DNA from 2 places in the Desulfallas thermosapovorans DSM 6562 genome. Region 2 is predicted to be linked to the other one. Evidence: riboswitches for the same ligand, from Rfam matches in the RefSeq annotation. Region 2 holds a riboswitch; the other holds the start of a gene.
What was found. A riboswitch is a leader RNA that binds a small molecule or an ion and turns the genes downstream of it on or off. The one in region 2 is predicted to bind thiamine pyrophosphate.
Positions count from the first base shown of each region.

Region 1 (4,714 bases), on a different contig from region 2:
AAATAATTACTTGCCAAACTATTTAAGACAAACCTTACATGTTTTCGACAATTTAAAATAGTTTTCCTTTGTAATTTTTCCTGGAAACTGCATTTTTTTTGATATATGTATACCAATAAGATTCCCCCAAAACTAACCCCGGCACACATTTTCCATAGCAAGAAAATGGCCCGGGGTTTTTATTATAGACATCAATTAATACTAAATCTTTTATTTTTACAGGTTACTTGAACCATTCAGTACCTTATTCATATTGCGCACCGCACACATTTTACCACACATGGTACAGGTATCCTCATGTTCGGGCTGTGATTCGGCCCGGTATTGCCTGGCCTTTTCGGGGTCAATGGCCAGCTCGAACATGCGGGACCAGTTTAAGCACCGCCTGGCCTCGCTCATATCATCGTCCCATTGCCTTGCCCCGGCAATCCCCTTTGCTATATCGGCGGCGTGGGCAGCAATTCGTGCCGCGATTATACCCTCTTTCATATCCTCCAGCGTAGGTAGGCGAAGGTGTTCGGCCGGCGTAACGTAGCAAAGAAAATCCGCGCCGCTGGCCGCGGCGACGGCCCCGCCGATGGCACTGGTAATGTGGTCGTAGCCCGGCGCGATGTCCGTAACCAGCGGGCCAAGCACGTAAAAGGGAGCCCCGTGGCAGAGTTTCTTCGCCAGGATCATATTGGCGGCAATTTCATTTAAGGGCACGTGCCCCGGCCCTTCGATCATCACTTGCACGCCTTTCTCCCAAGCCCTGCGGGTTAATTCACCCAGGACAATCAGTTCGTGAACCTGGGCGGCATCGGTGGCATCTTTAAGACTTCCCGGACGGCAGGCATCCCCCAGGCTGATGGTAACATCATACCGGCCGCATATCTCCAGCAGATCATCATAATATTCATAAAAGGGATTTTCCCGGCCATTTAGTTCCATCCAGGAAAATAGAAGGGCGCCTCCTCTGGAAACAATATTGGTCAACCGGCTGGTTCTTTTAAATGTGGCCGCGGTTTCCCGGTTTATCCCGGCGTGAATGGTCATGAAATCCACTCCGTCCCGGGCATGCTTTTCCACCACGCCTAAAAACTCATCCGCAGTAATACTTTCCAGACTTTTATCATACAAGCCCACGGCATCGTAAACCGGTACGGTGCCGACGGCCGCAGGTGAGATATCAATGAGGCGCTGCCTGAACTCCCGGGTTTTGCCGTAACAGCTTAAATCCATTATGGCATCGGCCTGTAACCGCAGGGCATAACGGGCCTTCTCCAACTCAGTTTCCATATCACAGCAATCCTCGGAAACACCCAGGTTAACATTAATTTTTGTTTTCATTCCCTCGCCAATTCCGCAGGGGTCCAGAGAGAGGTGGTTTTTGTTGGCCGGGATAACCACCCTCCCCAGGGCCACCAGTTCCATAAGCCTGGCTACATCTATGTTTTCTTTGCGAGCCACTGTTTCCATTTGCGCGGTCACTATGCCCTGGCGGGCAGAAACCATTTGAGTATTATAACCCATATCAATTCCTCCTTGGCTTCAATGGTAATTCCCGGAGCGCCCGCCATGGCGCTATATCACTCACCATGCCGGATTTCCGATATAAACGCCACACGGCAGGCACTAAAGCGGACCGAATCAAGCAAGTTACTATCTTGAGACCGGCCCCAAGCAAAAAACGCACCTCGTAAGTTAGGTGCGCTTATCTACCATACCTTTCCTACGCGGGCATTACCCCGATCAGGTTCGCGGGTCAGGTGCTCAAAAGCCCTTTCTCAGCCCATAACATGAGCTCCCCGTTTCTTTATAAGATTGTTAGGTGAATTATATCTTCTATATTTCCTTTAGTCAAACTTGTTTGATACATTTTACCTATTCATGTTCCAGCCACCGGCCTTTGCATACCCGTGCCAAGTTTATCCTTCACACCGGGGAACAACGTTAACCGCTCCGGTGGACCGATTAAATACCCCTTCTCCTTGAGACCCTGCAAAGACAGCCGGTACATATCAGACCACCCGCAGCAACGGGAAAGAGCCTGTTTTAATATACGCTCGGGCACCGGTTTGCCGGTTTGGGAATGTACCAAATAATACACAGCCAAAATATTAACCTCATGCTTAATTAACCGCGGATAGTACTGTTTTATTATATCAGCCGCAGCATGCCGGTATTTGCCGGCATAAGCAAAGGTTTTTTCGTATTCTTTAAGCTCCATCTCCAGTGCCCGGGCTTCCATTTTAATACCGGCGCGACTGGTGGCTCTTTTAAATAGTTTTTCCTTGATAAAACTTAAACCGCTCTTTTTCCGGGGCACTTCCCTGCCCAGCAATATGGCCAGCAATTCAGTCACACCGTCTTTATCCAGCTTTTCATTGGCTTGTAGACACTGGGGAATGATAATACAGGAAGGACAGCCTTGAAAACAACTGCAACCTGTTACCAGTTCATAACAACGCTCCAGCACTCTTTTGATATTATCAAATACAGATTCCGCCAATCCAACGCCGCCCGAGTAGTTGTCATAGATAAATATCTGGGCCTGGTCACCATGCATCTGGAGGCTGGCCCCCAGGTCGTTGCGCTCGCACATTACCTCCAGGGGGATGGTGATGTGCAGCAGGTGCTTTAAAGCATGGGCGGCACCATATCTGATTTCCTGCTTTAGTCCCCGCAAATCAATATCCAGCCAGATACCAGCGGTGGAAAAATCAATGGGTTTCATAATTTGCCTGATTTCTCCGGACTTGGATCCTTCTTTTTGTTTATCCCTTACATTAACCAGTCTATAACCAGCAAGGCTTTTATGAATATTGAGCACACCGCTATACGCATCCACATTACCTTCCCGGCGGGTATGCTCGACCTTTTCCACGCCAATTCTGGAATCAATATTGGGCCGGGTAATATAATCCCCGTACTCGGGGGGCAGATCCCGCAACTGAATAGATTTGGTATCATGGTCTATACTGTCCACCAGGTACACCCTGTTGTAAACAGGCAGTATGGCACCAGGGTAAGCCTCCCTGATCACGTCGTCGTAATTATATTCTTCCAGCACCTGTCCCCGTGGACTGATGGTACGATAATTATCACTTTCCCCCCGCAGGTTAAAAAACTCCGGTTGCACCGCCGGGCCGTAGGTTCTGGGCCGGTCCGACAGCAACTTAAGCCTGCCGTGTTTCAATAGCAGCTTCACCGCTTCATAATAAGTATCCCTGTCCCAGTAAGCGGTATCTTCCTTACATAGCGGTAATTCCCTGGCAGCCAGGGGCAGGTGGTCCACCAGAAACTGCATTTTATCACTAACCACCGCTTTTTCAAAGGGCTGTCCGAAAAAGTACCGGGGGTTGCGCACAATATATAAATCCAGCGGGTCCTCGTTGGCCATAAGTACAATTAACGACTTTTGCCCCTTTCGCCCCACCCGGCCCGCCTGCTGCCAGGTGGAAGAAATACTGCCCGCAAACCCCGCCAGTATGCAGGTGTCCAAATCCCCCACATTAATACCCAACTCCAGGGCATTGGTGGAGATAACCCCCTTTAAGCTGCCGTTAAACAGCCTTTTTTCTATGTCCCGGCGCATTTGCGGCACATAAGTACCCTTGTACGGGGTGACAAACCCAGCCACACCGGGGAATTTTTCTTGAATAAACCGGTAGGCGGACTCCACTATCCGCCGGGAGCGACCGAACATAATGGTACGCCTGCCCGATTCCACATAACGCCCCACGGCCCGGGCCGCTTCAAAATGGGTCAGCCGGCGCTTGGTCCGCCCGTCACTGGTTTGATAGGTGGGCGGTTCATAAAATACCACCGTTTTCTCACCGGCAGCCGATGTTTCTTCGGTCACCACCGCAAAATCCAGGCCCACTAGATTGGCGGCAAATTCACCGGGATTGGCAATGGTGGCCGTGCACAGTATAAATACAGGCTTGGCCCCGTAGTAATCGCAAATTCGCCTGAGGCGGCGGAAAACCTGCAGGCAGTGGCAGCCCATCACGCCCTTTAAAGTATGGGCCTCATCAATAACTATGTACTTCAGATTACCCCAAAAGCCAGGCCAGTCAAGGTGTCTGGGCAGCAGACAGGCGTGTATAAAATCCGGAGTGGTTATTAATACACCGGCACCGTTAATAATATCCCGCCGCTGGTTAAAGGGAGTATCCCCGTCGCACGCGGCCATAACCGGCTTTCCCCGGGGCCAGTCCATAGCTGCAGCAATATCCTGCATTGTTTTAATTTGATTCTGCCCCAACGCTTTGGTGGGAGTAATATACAACGCTTTGAACTGTGGCTGGTTAATTAATGCACTGAATATTGGAATAGTATAAACCAGCGACTTACCGCTTGATGTACCGGTGGTAATAATCACGTTGCGCCCTTCCATAACATGGCCAATGGCCTGTGCCTGGTGTGCATACAGCTGCTTGATACCCTGCCCGGCCAGCGAGAGCACCACCGCGTCGGCAACGCCCGGTGGAAAGGGCGCATACCGTGCCTCCCTGGGTGGTATTACATGCACCGAATTTATCCCCCGCTGGTCCAGCAGCCTGTGCATAACATCCCTTCTCCCTACAATCAGTATTGCATTGATATTTTACCACAAAACACCCGTTTGCACAGCACCTTAACCACATGAAAAAACTTAGCAAGGCGCAATTATCTTTATTGGAATTGCCTTAACCCGCCTGTCTTTACGGATGACCTTATCCATGATAAA
Region 1 covers NZ_VNHM01000020.1:23,194-27,907, reverse strand. Annotated here, with positions in the region: gene thiC (phosphomethylpyrimidine synthase ThiC) at 217-1,512, opposite strand; TPP riboswitch at 1,691-1,800, opposite strand; gene LX24_RS13505 (DEAD/DEAH box helicase) at 1,868-4,552, opposite strand.
Region 1: another riboswitch for thiamine pyrophosphate. It lies ahead of thiC (phosphomethylpyrimidine synthase ThiC); the one in region 2 lies ahead of thiM (hydroxyethylthiazole kinase).

Region 2 (4,714 bases):
ATCACCTCGGAAACCCGCGGGCTGACCAGGGTTTCAAAGAAGATATATTTGACCCCCTCCTGGCGTACCGTTTTGATGATTTCCGTCATCCGGGCCGGGCTGGGGTCGGCCTCCGGGGATATACCCCGGATGGGCACCTGCTCCAGGCCATACCGGTGGGCCAGGTAACCAAAGGCGGCGTGGGATACGATAAACTTGCGCATACCAGCCCCGCCCAGGGTTTCGGCATACCTTTGATCCAATTGTTTTAACTGTTCCTGGTACTGCCGGGCATTGGCCTCATAATAGGCGGCGTTTTCCGGGTCTGCCTGTTGCACTCCCCGGAGTATGTTATCCACCATCTTGCAAGCGTTTTGGGGATCCAGCCAGATATGCGGGTCAATATTCGAGCCGTGCCCGTACCCGTCGTCGTGGCCGCCGGTGTGGGCGTCATGCCCGGCGGTTTCCAAAGGGTGCTGGTGACCGTGGGCTGGGCCATCCACAGGGAGCAGTGCAATCCCCGCGCTGCAGTCCACCGGCACCGGCCCGCCCTTTTTAAGGCCGGCCAGCACCTTTTCCACCCAGGTTTCCATACCCGCGCCGTTGTAAATCAATACCCCGGCCTTTTGCAAGTTAACCATATCCCCGGGTGAAGGTTCCCAATCATGGGGTTCCACTCCGTCGGGCACCAGCTGCACCACCCGGGCCCGGTCACCGCAAATTCGAGCGGCAAAATCATAAACAGGGTAAATGGTGGCATAAACCAGCATCTCATCCTCCTGCGTCCCGGTGTCACCCCGTTGGCCGGCGGAATCACTACAGCCCGTTATTGATAAACTGATTAATAATACGATCGATAACCATAAAACAGCTGTTTTACGCAATTACTTATCCCCCTTTTTTCCACACCGGGCACAATAACCAAAGATCTCAAAATTATGCCTCTCAATGGCAAAATTTTTTTCCCTGATACTCTGCTGGTCAATGTAATCCAAAGGACAGAAATCCACTTCCTCGGAAAAGCCGCATTTCAGGCAGATTAAATGGTGCCGGTGACCTTCCCTTTCCACCAGTTTGTACCTGCCCTTGCCGTCGCCAAAATCCGTTCTGTCCAGCATATTCAGCCGCTCCAACACACCGACATTGCGGTAAACGGTATCCACGCTTAAATTTGGGAAACGGGCCGCTATATGGTTATGAATGTCTTCCACGGTCATATGCCTTTTCTCCCGGGCCAGCAAATGGATAATTTCCTGGCGCTGGGGAGTTATTTTATAACCATGCTCCTTTAATTTGTCAAAAATATCCTGGGCCGTCAAAACAGTATCACTCCTAAACAGGAATTGTTCTTATTTAAATAAAAATACCCCACCTGTTTTTACTTGTCAAGTTAATGGACGGTATCCATAGTTAATACTATTTAATAACACAAAGGATTAGAAGTTATCCGGGAATTTTATTCTTTTAACAATGCCTGGCCCGGCATTAACCAGGCATAAAAATAACCCCTGCCATAGCGGGGTTATTTCTTGCGATGGTGATTAATCAAGGAGCAGGTTAGCTGCTTTATGAAAGCATAATTTTACTGTCGTCCATGATTTTCAACACATGGGCGGCGGCAACCATTTTTGCGTTTAATACATCGGGGGTTTGGTCTTTGGCCAGTTCCATCTGCTCCTTCACCGTGGCCCCTTCGTTGACGCATTTGAATATCTCATTGCTGATGGTTTGCCGGGATTCATCAAACCTGGCAAAGCTAATAGCGGATGAAAAAACATCCCGTAGCAAATCCCTTTCCATTTGAGGGTCAAACTCGGGCAAATAAACAACATTGCCCCGGTATATCTCAATTAAAGCAGCCAGCAGATAGCGGGCGTCCGTACTTTTTTCCTTGTTCTCCATCGGTCCAACTCCTTCTATATAATATTATTGTAAACAACCTTATTAGAGAGAGTCTCTTCTACAGTTTGTTCGAAAAGCGCAAAAGCCAGCCAACGTAAGGATTACAAGTGAATCCCGCGCGGCATTTCGAACAGCCCCTTCCATAATTATGTTATATCATGGATGTGCCGGCATGTCCATTAGACATCTTTCCCCCGGTGGTAAAAATAATTCCACGGGTGGTCACAACCGTGGAATGGAATTAGCCTGTTTAGAACCCTATTAATCTATGCCCGCAATGCCAATATCTTCGAGACATTTTTGCCTGTATTTTTCCACTTCACCCGTCAGCCGGTTATTATTTTGCTCCACAAGGTCAAGGAAACCCTGGACAATTTCGGTCAGCCGGCTGGGTTCGCTTTCCGCCAGTACTCTGGCGTAGCCTGTTTTGGCATCAGGGGACATGGCTTTATCATCATAACTGAACAAAGGGGTATTATTGAGCCCGAATAAAACAAATTGAACATACAGCCGGTACATATCCCGCACACCGGCAAGCTTGGCTGAGTCAGCATAGGTATCGACAAACTTTTCCTGTTGCAACGCCCGGGACAGTAATTCATCCCAGCCAATCACCAGCGCGGCATCTTTGGCGGGAGGATTGTTGGAGTGGGCGGCCATAATATCGATATAGGCTTTAATATCTGGAGTCACCATGGAACTGTATTCCCGGTACCGCTGGTAATCGATAACGGGGTAATACATACCCTCGGCGGTATCCACCTTATAGCCCGCATTTTTAGTTTGCTGCACCAGCTGTTTTATCTCCTGGTCCTTTATGGTATCAGGGTCGTTAATATCCCCACCGGCCTGGTAGACCGCAAAGAATTTTTGGGCTATGCCGTCGGGGTAAAACCTGGCTTCCATCTCGGGTAAATAATCCTGCTGGGCTTTTTCCAGCCCGGTAATCATTTGCGAAGCATTCTCCGGAGAAAGCTTGGAGATGTTGTCGTCCACGTATTTAATTATTTCATCAATATCCCCACTGCCTGCCACCAGGGCACCGAAGTCATCCATTAGCACAGTTTGCTCTTCCCGGCTGATGCCTTGCCCGGTGCCTTGACCCCGGTCCGTGTCGTCGCCGGTACCCGCCTGGTTGGTGGAACAACCAATCAGGGACATGGCCAGGCATACTATTAATACTGCCGGCAGTAATATTTTTTTCAGCAACATTTTTTCCTCCCCGTTGATAGTAGTTTGCCACCGGGCACCCGCTACACCCTTGCACATTGCCCGGCACTTGAATTATATGACTTAATTCCACGGCAAATTGTTCCCCCCAATTTTAGCCACCCCTTGACGGGTATTGCCATTAACTATAAAATGATTACCATACAATTAAATATAGGCACACTGGGGGGGCTCCTGAAGCCGGGGCTGAGAGTAAAGCGGCAGCTTTTGACCCTTTGTACCTGATCTGGCTAATACCAGCGGAGGAAAGTGTAAATGATTTAAAAGTGTTTAAGGATGAACCCTGTGCTGGTTCATCTTTATTTTTTTATCCTAAAAAGCCATAATAACTATGCTGTAACTAAGGGGGAAACAATATGGAAACCAGCGCTCTGTTAAAAAAATGTGCCGAATTGTGGGACGCCGTGCGCCGCAGCAACCCGCTGGTGCACTGCATCACCAACTATGTAACGGTTAACGACGTGGCCAATACCATCATCGCCTCCGGGGCCTCCCCGGCCATGGTGGAAAACCCGGCTGAAGCCGGGGACTTCGCCGCTCTGGCCGCCGCCCTGTACATCAACCCGGGCACACTGACCACGGAACAGGAAGCCGCCATAATGGCAGCAGCAGGTAGTGCCCGTGAAAATAAAGTGCCCGGCCTGCTGGACCCGGTGGGCTGCAGTGCCATACCAGGCAGGCGGAAATTGTATCACAGGTTGCAGGAAATTGAATTTTTAAAAGTAGTAAAGGGCAATATCGCCGAAATAAAAAGTTTGGCGGGGGTGGCCAGCAAAGCACGGGGGGTGGATTCCCTGGACAGCGGCGACGGCCTGGACACGGTTTGCCGGGAGTTAAGCCGGCGGGATAATATTGTTGTGGTAGCCACCGGCGCCGTTGACGTGGTGGCGGATGCCCGGCAGGTGGCAAGCACTGCCAACGGCACACATTTATTTCAACAAATCACCGGGGCGGGCTGTATGGTGGGGGGAGTTATGGCCGCCTGCCTGGGGGCCGCACCGGAAGAACCGTGGCTGGCCTCGGTAACCGGTCTCCTGGGCTTTAATATTGCCGGAGAGCGGGCCGCCCGGCAAACAGGGGACCGGCCGGGGAGTTTTCGGATCGCCCTGGTGGACCGGCTCTACCAGCTGCGGGGCGACGATGTTATTAAGGAAGGGCGGGTGCAGTGCTGGTGAAGGGTAAACAAATAGATTATGCACTGTACCTGGTGACTGACCGCCATTACCTGGGCGGGCGCGATTTGGTGGCGGAGGTTTTAAAGGCCGTGGCCGGCGGCGTAACCGTGGTGCAACTGCGGGAAAAGAACGCCAACAGCCGGGATTTTTATCAATTGGCCCTGGCTTTAAAGGAAGCCCTGGTGCCCCGGGGGGTACCCCTGATTATCAACGACCGGCTGGATATTGCCCTGGCGGCGGACGCCGACGGGTTGCACGTGGGACAGGAGGATTTACCCGTAACCGTGGTGCGCCCCCTGCTGGGGGAAGATAAAATAATCGGCCTGTCGGTGAGTAACGAAGAAGAACTGCGGGAGGGGGAAAACACCGGGGCGGATTACCTGGGAGTGGGGCCGGTATTTGCCACCCCCACCAAGGACGACGCCGCG
Region 2 covers NZ_VNHM01000001.1:282,142-286,855, forward strand. Annotated here, with positions in the region: gene LX24_RS01405 (metal ABC transporter substrate-binding protein) at 1-863, opposite strand, end outside; gene LX24_RS01410 (Fur family transcriptional regulator) at 864-1,298, opposite strand; gene LX24_RS01415 (hypothetical protein) at 1,546-1,881, opposite strand; gene LX24_RS01420 (hypothetical protein) at 2,143-3,093, opposite strand; TPP riboswitch at 3,266-3,376, shown strand; gene thiM (hydroxyethylthiazole kinase) at 3,468-4,286, shown strand; gene thiE (thiamine phosphate synthase) at 4,280-4,714, shown strand, end outside.